2 regions of the Paenibacillus sp. YAE3 genome follow, and region 1 is predicted to be linked to the other one. Evidence: riboswitches for the same ligand, from Rfam matches in the RefSeq annotation. Region 1 holds a riboswitch; the other holds the start of a gene.
What was found. A riboswitch is a leader RNA that binds a small molecule or an ion and turns the genes downstream of it on or off. The one in region 1 is predicted to bind S-adenosylmethionine.
Positions count from the first base shown of each region.

Region 2: another riboswitch for S-adenosylmethionine. It lies ahead of AC27KL_RS13805 (methionine ABC transporter ATP-binding protein); the one in region 1 lies ahead of metA (homoserine O-acetyltransferase MetA).

Region 1 is NZ_BAAIYF010000004.1:205,174-209,798, reverse strand. It holds gene AC27KL_RS09625 (aminotransferase class I/II-fold pyridoxal phosphate-dependent enzyme) at 1-1,029, opposite strand, end outside; gene metA (homoserine O-acetyltransferase MetA) at 1,065-2,000, opposite strand; SAM riboswitch class I at 2,115-2,238, opposite strand; gene corA (magnesium/cobalt transporter CorA) at 2,683-3,618, shown strand; gene AC27KL_RS09610 (HRDC domain-containing protein) at 3,845-4,625, opposite strand, start outside.
Region 2 is NZ_BAAIYF010000006.1:219,066-223,690, forward strand. It holds gene AC27KL_RS13790 (SDR family oxidoreductase) at 1-66, opposite strand, end outside; gene AC27KL_RS13795 (MetQ/NlpA family ABC transporter substrate-binding protein) at 358-1,200, opposite strand; gene AC27KL_RS13800 (methionine ABC transporter permease) at 1,342-2,010, opposite strand; gene AC27KL_RS13805 (methionine ABC transporter ATP-binding protein) at 2,010-3,020, opposite strand; SAM riboswitch class I at 3,167-3,306, opposite strand; gene AC27KL_RS13810 (Cthe_2314 family HEPN domain-containing protein) at 3,392-4,093, opposite strand; gene AC27KL_RS13815 (COX15/CtaA family protein) at 4,211-4,625, opposite strand, start outside.

The DNA.
Region 1 (4,625 bases):
GGTTTGCACGGCCGGATAGGTCATCAGCGACTCCACGCCGCCCAAGCTTTCGGCAAAAGCGATCAGCCGGATGTGGCGGAGAACCGGCTCCACGTAGCGGGCATCCTTGACCTTGAAGGAGAAAATGCCCGTGTTCCCGCTGGATTGTTTCTTTTGTATGTCATGTCCCGGATGCTCGGGGAACGCCGGATGGAACACTTCGGCCACGGCCGGATGCGTCTTTAGAAACTCGGCAACGGCGATCGCGTTGCTCTCGTGCCGCTCCATCCGGAGCGCCAGCGTCTTCATGCCCCTCATCAACTGGTACGAATCGCTTGCTCCAAGTACCGCTCCGATCGAGTTGTGCAGGAAAAACATTTCTTCCGACAGCTCTTTTCCTTTCGTGATGATCAGGCCGGCGAGCACGTCGTTATGTCCGCCCAAATATTTGGTCGCGCTGTGAATGACGATGTCTGCGCCAAGTTCGATCGGGCGCTGAAAAAACGGCGTCAGCAGCGTATTGTCCACGATGGTCAGCAGTTCATGGCGTTTCGCCCAAGCAGCCACCTTCTCGATGTCCGTAATCATCATCAGCGGATTGGACGGCGTTTCGATGAAGACCGCCTTCGTTTCCGGGCGTCTCGATTTTTCGAGCTCATCCAGATCATTCGTATCGATGTACGACGCGCTGACGCCGAATTTCGAAAGGATCCGCTCCAGCAGCCGGTATGTTCCGCCGTACAAATCAAGCGATACGATCAAATGATCGCCCTGCTTGAACAGGGAAAAAATCGTTTGCAGAGCAGCCATGCCCGAGCTACACGCAAAAGCGGCGTCTCCGGACTCCAGTTCAGCGGCTGCTTCCTCCAGAACTTTGCGCGTCGGGCTTTTCGTCCGTGCGTAATCGAATCCCGTGCTTTGGCCGAGCTTCGGATGGCGAAACGCCGTGGCCTGGTAAATCGGAAAGTTTACGGCTCCCGTGACCGGATCCTCCTGCGAACCGATTTGCGCCAATCGGCTTTCGATGTTTAATGCTTTTCTTTTCTCCATGTCGGTTTCCCCCATAATCTCCTCAAGTATACAGCCTAGATCTGCGGCCAAACTTCGGCGACCTCGCCGATGTCGTAGGGCGTTTCTTGATATACATAGTAATTCAGCCAATTAGAGAATAATAAGTTTGCATGGGCGCGCCAGATCGCCGGCGGGGTTTGGCTCGGGTCGTCATTCGGGTAATAATGCTTCGGAATGTCCATCTCCATGCCCTTGGCGATATCCCGTTCGTACTCCCACTTCAAGGAATAGGCGTCGTATTCGGAATGACCCGTGACGAAAATCTGTCTGCCGTCTTTCGTTGCCACCAAATAGATGCCCGCTTCCTCGGATTCGGACAAAATTTCGAGTTCGTCGATGCCTTCGATGTCTTCACGGCGGACCTCCGTATGGCGGGAATGCGGTACATAAAACACTTCGTCGAAACCGCGAAGAAGCTTTACGTTTTGCCGGTTGACCGTATGCGGGAACACGCCGAAGCATTTTTTGGCCAAATCCCACTTCGGCACCCCGAAATGATGATACAGGCCGGCCTGCGAGGCCCAACAGATATGCAGCGTCGAGGTGACGTTCGTTTTGGACCAATCCATGATTTCCTCGAGCTCATCCCAATAGAACACGTCTTCGAAATCCAAACGTTCCACCGGCGCGCCGGTAATGATCATCCCGTCGAAACGGCGGTGGCGCACTTCGTCGAACGTCTTGTAAAATGCCTCCAAGTGTTCCACGGACGTATTTTTCGACGTGTGCGACTGCGGATGCAGCAGCGTAATTTCCACCTGCAGCGGGGAGTTGCCCAGCAGGCGGAGCAGCTGCGTTTCCGTCGTCTCTTTGGTCGGCATGATGTTCAGGATGGCGATGCGAAGCGGCCGAATGTCCTGATGGTACGCTCTGCTCTCATCCATGACGAAAATATTTTCTCCGTTTAGAATTTCTTTGGCCGGCAGGGCATCCGGAATTTTAATCGGCATGATTCAACACTCCTTTTCGAAGGTGGCGAAAATCATACGGGGGAGCAAGGTGCATATAAAACAAAAATGACCTTCCTGCATAGAGAAAGGTCATGTTCGTTATATTTTACGCCTCTCTCATCTGTCAGAAACCGCTGCGCAAAGCAGCTTCACGTTCCTGCAAGAATTAGCACCGTGCGCATTCGCGCCGGTTGCCGGGTTTCATTGGGCTAGTCCCTCCACCTGCTCTTGATAAGATTTCGCTGTATTCAGTTTTATTTGATCTTGTTCCTTACTTTAAATCATAATCCCATCCTTCGTCAAGAAGCTTTCGGGCAAATGCCGCAAGAGGAGCCCACACGTTTTTCCAGCCTTTGTCATACGCTGTAACAGGACGGCGCCAGGCGCGATTTTTTTCTTGAAAGGTCCATGGCCCGGCGTTATACTAGACAAGTGTTTGAACCTAAAACAAGAGGTGACATGAGATGGAAGGCGACCCGAGCCCGAAGCTGAATGCAAATGAACACAACCGCATAGAACTGAAATCGGCTTGCCGGCGCAGGGAAGTTTTCGCTTTTGTCTACCGCGGATTCCTCTTTTAATTCCCCGAAAAAAACGACCGGCAACGCTGATTTCTTTCCTATGCCCTAAACAAGCGTTTCCTGAACATGCGCCGCATGTCGGGATAAAGGAGTGAGATCAGATGAAAATCCGGTTGGTAAACGAGGGCGTTTTCAGCCCGATCGATGACATCCAAACCACGCTGACTGCCCCGCCTGCAGGATTCTATTGGATCGATGCGGACGTGGAAGATCTGGCGCTTTTGCAGCCTTTATTTTCCCTTCACGATCTGGCGGTGGAAGACTGCTTGAGCGAAGAGGAACAGCGCCCCAAACTCGAAATTTACGAAAACCATTATTTTATCGTCGTGAATTCCATCCGTTTCGATGACGAGGAAATTTTCCTGCGTGCGCTGAACGTCTTTTTGGGCCGCCATTTTATTATCACGGTGACCAAACAAAAAATTCACGAGCTGCGTTCCCTGAAGCCGATTTTATGGGAGCAGGAAGTCAGCACCCCCGACCGCTTTTTGTATTTGCTGATCGACCTTGTCGTTGACAACTACTTCACCGTAGGCGACCGGATCGAAGCCAAAATCGAAAAGCTGGAAGAAGATATCCTGATGCACACGAAAAAATCGCACCTGAACGAAATCATCGGTTTGCGAAGCGAAATCCTGTGGCTGAAAAAGGTGCTGGGACCGCAAAAAGAACTGATCAATACGCTCAATAAACGGGATCTTCGGTTGATCGACGATCAGCTGCAAAAATATTTTAGCGATATTTATGAAAATGCCGTCAAAATTTCTGAAACCTTCGATACGTTCCGCGATCTGATGGGCAACCTTCGCGAAGCCTACCAGTCCAGCATCGCCAACCGCGCGAATGAAATCATGCGCGTGTTTACCGCCATCACGACCATATTCATGCCGCTCACGGTCATTACCGGAATCTATGGCATGAACTTCGACAACATGCCCGAAACGCATACGGCTTACGGATATTTTGTCGTAATCGGAATCATGGCCGTGCTCGCCGTCAGCATGCTGCTGATTTTCCGCAAGAAGGACTGGATCTGAAAGACGGTCGATTTAGAATAAGGACGAAGATTGGCTTAAGCTGCATTCCACGTGCACGTAAAGCATCTTCGTCCTTTTTGCGTCTTAAGCGGCATGGATAAGAAGCAGTGATCCGTATTCATTCGCGGTACGGCCCGTCATCCCGGCATTGTCCCCGCGCTCCGTGCCCCACGCGTCTTCTTCCGTTTATCGCCGCACCTAACGCCCGGAGCCCGCGACCTGCAGGTTATCCCGCATGCCGGCGGCTGCCCGTTTCCTTCCGGAACCGGATCCGGATCAAACGCAGGCGTTCATACCGGAGCTCCATCAGCGGTCCCGCCGCTGCTTCCTGACCGTATACGCGGTGCATGACCGGCTTCAGCAGCGTGTCCCCCAGCTCCTCGAAAGCCTTCCACACCTCTTCCTGCTCCGCTTCCGGCATTTCCTGCAGTTCCCCGGCGATCAGGCTTTCGGCGTCGTAACCTTCTTTCTCCAGCTGTTCCAGCGCTTCCACCAGCTCCCGTCTCGTCAAGCCGGTTTCCTGCTCCATTGCCTCAAGCCTTTTGCCGTTTTGGATGCCTTGGAGCAGCATTTGCTTGGTCCGGTATCGATCGAGATCCTGCTTATATTTCTGCTCCTTCTGCTTGTATACCCAAGCCTCGTAGGTCGCCTCGTCCAGCTCGTCCTGCACCCAATCCAGCGGGAAGCCGTGGCTGCGTTTACGCCCTGCTGTTATTTCCAGCAGCTCCGCGCCGTATTCCGCCGCCTTGTTGTCCCCGACGCCGGGCAGCTGCAGCAGCTCGTCCAAGGTCATCGGCACGAACGTGCCGATCAGCCGCAGCAGCCGGTTCGTTGCGATAAAATAAGGTGCCTTTCGCTCGGCCGCCGCTTTTTTGCGCCGCCAGGCGCACAGCTCGTTGTAAAGCTCCTCGTCGTAGTTCAGCTCGCTGTAGCAATACAGCTTTTGCGCGTTTTGGCTTTTTCCTTTTTGCTCCTCTTCGTCGTGAAAGATGCCGTCAATGACCGGA
Region 2 (4,625 bases), on a different contig from region 1:
CGTGAGCGCCGTCATTTTTCCAAGCCCTTTTGCGCTTCCGGTAATCAAGGCGATTTTATCCTTCAACATTGCTCCTCCTCCATGGGCATCGGAAACCCGTTCCAAGTTTCAATATGTATCCGGATTTTTGCGAAATCCTCATATTTATAACCGTATTTCATCGATTCGTTATGTATTCCCTGCTCTTCTAGTATAGAAGATTGGACGGCTTCCCAGCAACTTGAAGGCGGCAGCGTTCGGAATTTCTGCAAAGGTTCGCAGCCCATGGGAAGCATAAAAAATCCGCGAAGGCATGAACGCCTCCGCGGATCTTCGTGTTACGGTATGCTCCAATGGATGGGTCATCGGCTTAAGCGATTAAAATGCCGGAATGACGGCCCCTTTGTATTGGTCTTCGATGAATTTTTTGACGTCGTCGGAAGTCAGCGCCGCAGCCAGCTTTTTGATCGCGTCGGAATCTTTGTTGTCCGGGCGGGCTACGAGAATGTTCGCGTAAGGATTATCTTTGTCTTCCATGAACAGCGCTTCTTTCACGGGATCGATGCCGGAATCCAGCGCGTAGTTCGTGTTGATGACCGCCAGATCGAATTGGTCCAATTGGCGTGGAAGCATGGCGGCGTCAAGCTCTTTGATTTTGATGTTTTTCGGATTTTCCACGATGTCTTTGACGGTGGCTTGAATCATGTTGTCTTGTTTCAGTTTGATCAGCCCGTTTTTCGCCAGCAGGCTCAGCGCACGGCCGCCGTTCGTTTTGTCGTTCGGAATGCCGACGACTGCGCCGTCTTTGATTTCGTCCACGGATTTCACCTTTTTGGAATACGCGCCAAGCGGCTCCACGTGCACGGCTACGACAGGGACGAGATCCATGTTGCGGGTTTTGTTTTCGTCGTCAAGATACGGTTTATGCTGGAAGAAGTTTGCGTCAAGCTGCTTTTGGAACGTTTGAACGTTAGGCTGCACGTAATCGGAAAATTCCTTGATTTCCAGTTTTACGCCTTCTTTTTCAAGCGCCGGCTGAATGTGCTTCAAAATTTCCGCATGCGGTACGGCCGTAGCTCCGACCGTCAACGTGACGGTTTTGGCTTCCGTCCCTTTGTTTTCCCCGCCTGCCGCCGGTTTCTCCTCGGCGTTTTTGTTTCCGCAAGCGGCGAGCGCCACCACGAGAATGAGGCTGAGCAGTGCAAACAATCCTTTTTTCATTGTAAATCCCCCTTTAATTGATCGACTTAATAAGATTTATGATTGGAGAACTTGGCGCATGTCTTTCCTTTGTAGCGGAAACCACATGCAGGCGCCGAAGCTCTCCCGACATCCGAAGGTTCGGATGGAATTACCCTTCTATCATTTGCGCGTAAAATGCTTGACGAGCCGGTCCCCGGCCATCTGCAACACCTGCACCAAAACGATCATAAACAGCACGGAAATGATCATGACTTCCTTCTCGTACCGGTAATAACCGTAACGGATCGCAAGGTCTCCAAGCCCGCCGCCGCCGACCATGCCGGACATGGCCGTATAGGATACCAGCGTGACGACCGTGATCGTAATGCCTGCAAGCAGGCCCGGTCTGGCTTCCGGCAGCAGCACCTTCATGATGATCTGCCAGGTGGAAGCGCCCATCGACTGCGCGGCTTCCAGCACGCCCCGGTCTACCTCGCGCAGCGATGTCTCCACCAGTCTGGCAAAAAACGGCGCGGCCGCGATCACCAGCGGCGGAATCGTCCCGAGCACTCCATAGGATACGCCAACGATCCATGTCGTAAACGGGATCAAAGCGACGATCAGGATGATAAACGGCACGGAACGCAAAATGTTGACGATCACCGACAGCACGTTGTAGACGATCCGCACCCAACCGGTGTTCGATCGCGACGTCTGGTACAGCAGCACGCCAAGCGGCAGGCCGAGAATAAACGTAAACACCGCGGAGGAAACGAGCATTTTCAGCGTATCCGCGCTGGCTACGCCGATTTCGTTCCAATCCAGCAGCGAAAAATCAATACCGAACATCAGTCATACACCTCCACGTCCAAACCTTCGTCCCGAACCTTCCGGATCGTTTCCTCGATCGGCCCGGCTTCGCCTTCCAGGCGAACGATCAACTGGCCGTAAGGGATGTCCTTAATCTTCGAAATCGTCCCCTGCAAAATCGCGAAATCGACGCCGGTTTCCCTTGCCGTCCGGGATAAAATCGAGTCGTACGTTTTTTCCCCCAGGAACGTAAGCTTGCAAAGCTTGGACGAACCGTCATGCGGCGCCTGCAGCGCAAGCTGGGCGGATTCTCCCGCCTCGCCGAGGATAAACTCGCGGGTCACAGGATGCTGCGGCTTCAGGAACACTTCGGCCACGGCCCCCTCCTCCACGATGCCGCCTTGATGAATGACGGCGACGCGGTCGCAAATGCTTTGGATGACATGCATTTCATGAGTGATGAGGACGATGGTCAGGTTGAATTTTTGGTTGATGTCAAGCAGCAGCTTGAGTATCGAATCGGTGGTCTGCGGATCCAAAGCCGATGTGGCTTCGTCGCACAGCAGCACCTGCGGGTCGCTGGCAAGCGCGCGGGCAATGCCGACCCTTTGCTTCTGGCCGCCGGACAGCTGCGCCGGATATTTGTCGCGGTGATCCTCCAGCCCGACAAGCTGAAGGAGTTCGTTCACTTTGTCCGCGATTTTGGCTTTATCCACATGGGCGAGCCGCAGCGGAAACGCGATGTTGTCGTAGACGGTTGCCGAGCTCAGCAGATTGAAATGCTGAAAAATCATGCCGATTTCCCTGCGCTTGGTCTGCAGCTGCTGCTTGCCGAGCTTGGTCAAATCCACGCCATCGACCCATACCTCGCCGGACGTCGGGCGTTCGAGCAGGTTCATGCAGCGGATCAGCGTGCTTTTGCCGGCGCCGGAATGTCCGATGACCCCGAAGATCTCTCCTTTTTTAATGGAAAGGTTAAGGCCGGATAGAGCTTCCGTCGTCTTCGTACCTTTGCCGTATCTTTTGGTTACTTGTTTTAATTCAATCAATCCGAAGCTCTCCTTCCTTGCTTTCTTAAAGCTTAAGCCTTGCGTCCAATCTATCAATAAACTGCCGCTCTTCGACATAAGTAGACAAAATAAAAAGCCCTCTTGACGGAATCAAAAAGGGCTCTTCTATTCGAAGTCGCTTCCTCTTCTCATCTGCCAACCTGCAGGGTCGCCTGCAGTTGTAGGAATTAGCACCATGTCATTCGGGACTTTGGCCTCGCGGGCCGCTTCTCGAATCGGTTGCCGGGCTTCATCGGGCCTGTCCCTCCGCCTCTCTCGATAAGAAAAAATGTATGCAAACAATATTATTTTTTCACGTGATTCAGTATAATCACTTTTCCGCTTCTTGTCAAAAGGAAATTTGTTGGATTTTAGGACCACAGTCTCCCTGCATACCGGTATACCGCGATCAACGATTTGCAGACCATGTCAAGCCCCTGCCGCAGATCCTCCAAATGCTGATCCAGGTCCTCCAGCTCCACCTTGGCATGCAGGCCCTGATGCCGCTGCCACAGGTCGTCCTGCATCTCCGCATTCATGTAATGAATCTCCGCGTTCCTCCGTTTGCGCAGCACGTTCAGCGCGTCGCGGTATTCGTTTTTGACGGAATTCAGCTCGCCCTCCAGCGCCGGACAACGTTCCAGTTCCCGGAGCCTGCGGAGGACGGTGAAATACGAGTAATGCTCCTTCACTTTGGCCGTATTCAGATCAAAAAGTTCGTTCAGCACCGTGCCGAGCTTATCCAAAACCGAAAAGACGCGGATAAAGCCGTTTTTGTAAAAATAGGCGTATCTTGCATATTCCGTCTGCTCCTGAACGTTCATGTCGTCCACGTATCCGGCCTTGACCGATTTGCGGAAATAGGCGGCGGCAAACAAGCTTTGTTCCAGCTCGTCCAATGAGGATACCAGCCCCCGCGTCCATATGTCCAGCTTCCGGAAGTCATGGCTCGGGTCGTCGTTTTTGTCCATTTCCTTTTGAAGCAGCCCGATGGTGCGGTGCATCGCATCCATGGCTTCCCCAATCAGTCCCTTGTTCTGGCGCGGCATTTCTCCAAGCAGTGTTCGCAGCATGGGCTTCTCTCCCGGCGTATAGTTTCGGATAAGTACATTCTTGATAAGACCAAACAAAGCCCTCGAAGACGAAACTCGCGGACTTTGCTTTAGGCAAATGTTTATGATGCCTTGCACTTACACATTTGATGCAGGCTTCAGTTGTTCGACGGGCTCTTTGCCGAGCTGCCATACCCGTACGCTCAAGTAACACAGGACGCCGAACAACGAGGAAATGAGCAGGTTATGAAGCAGCGCCGCAAAAATGTAAACCTCCGGGTTGCCCAGCGTGTACACGATGCCCGCGCCGCTGAACACCTGCAGAAGGCACAATACGGCGGCGGCGCCTCCCAGCGTTCGAATCTCCCTGCTGTTCCGGTGCAGCTTATACGCGCAAATGGCCATGACCACGACGGCGATCAACAGCAGCAATGCCGCCAACCGGTGAACAAACGCGATGGCCACGCTTCCCGTGAGCGTCGGTATAAATTGCCCGTTGCACAGCGGCCAGCCGGAACAGCCCCCGGCCGAGCTCGTATGGCTGACGTAAGCC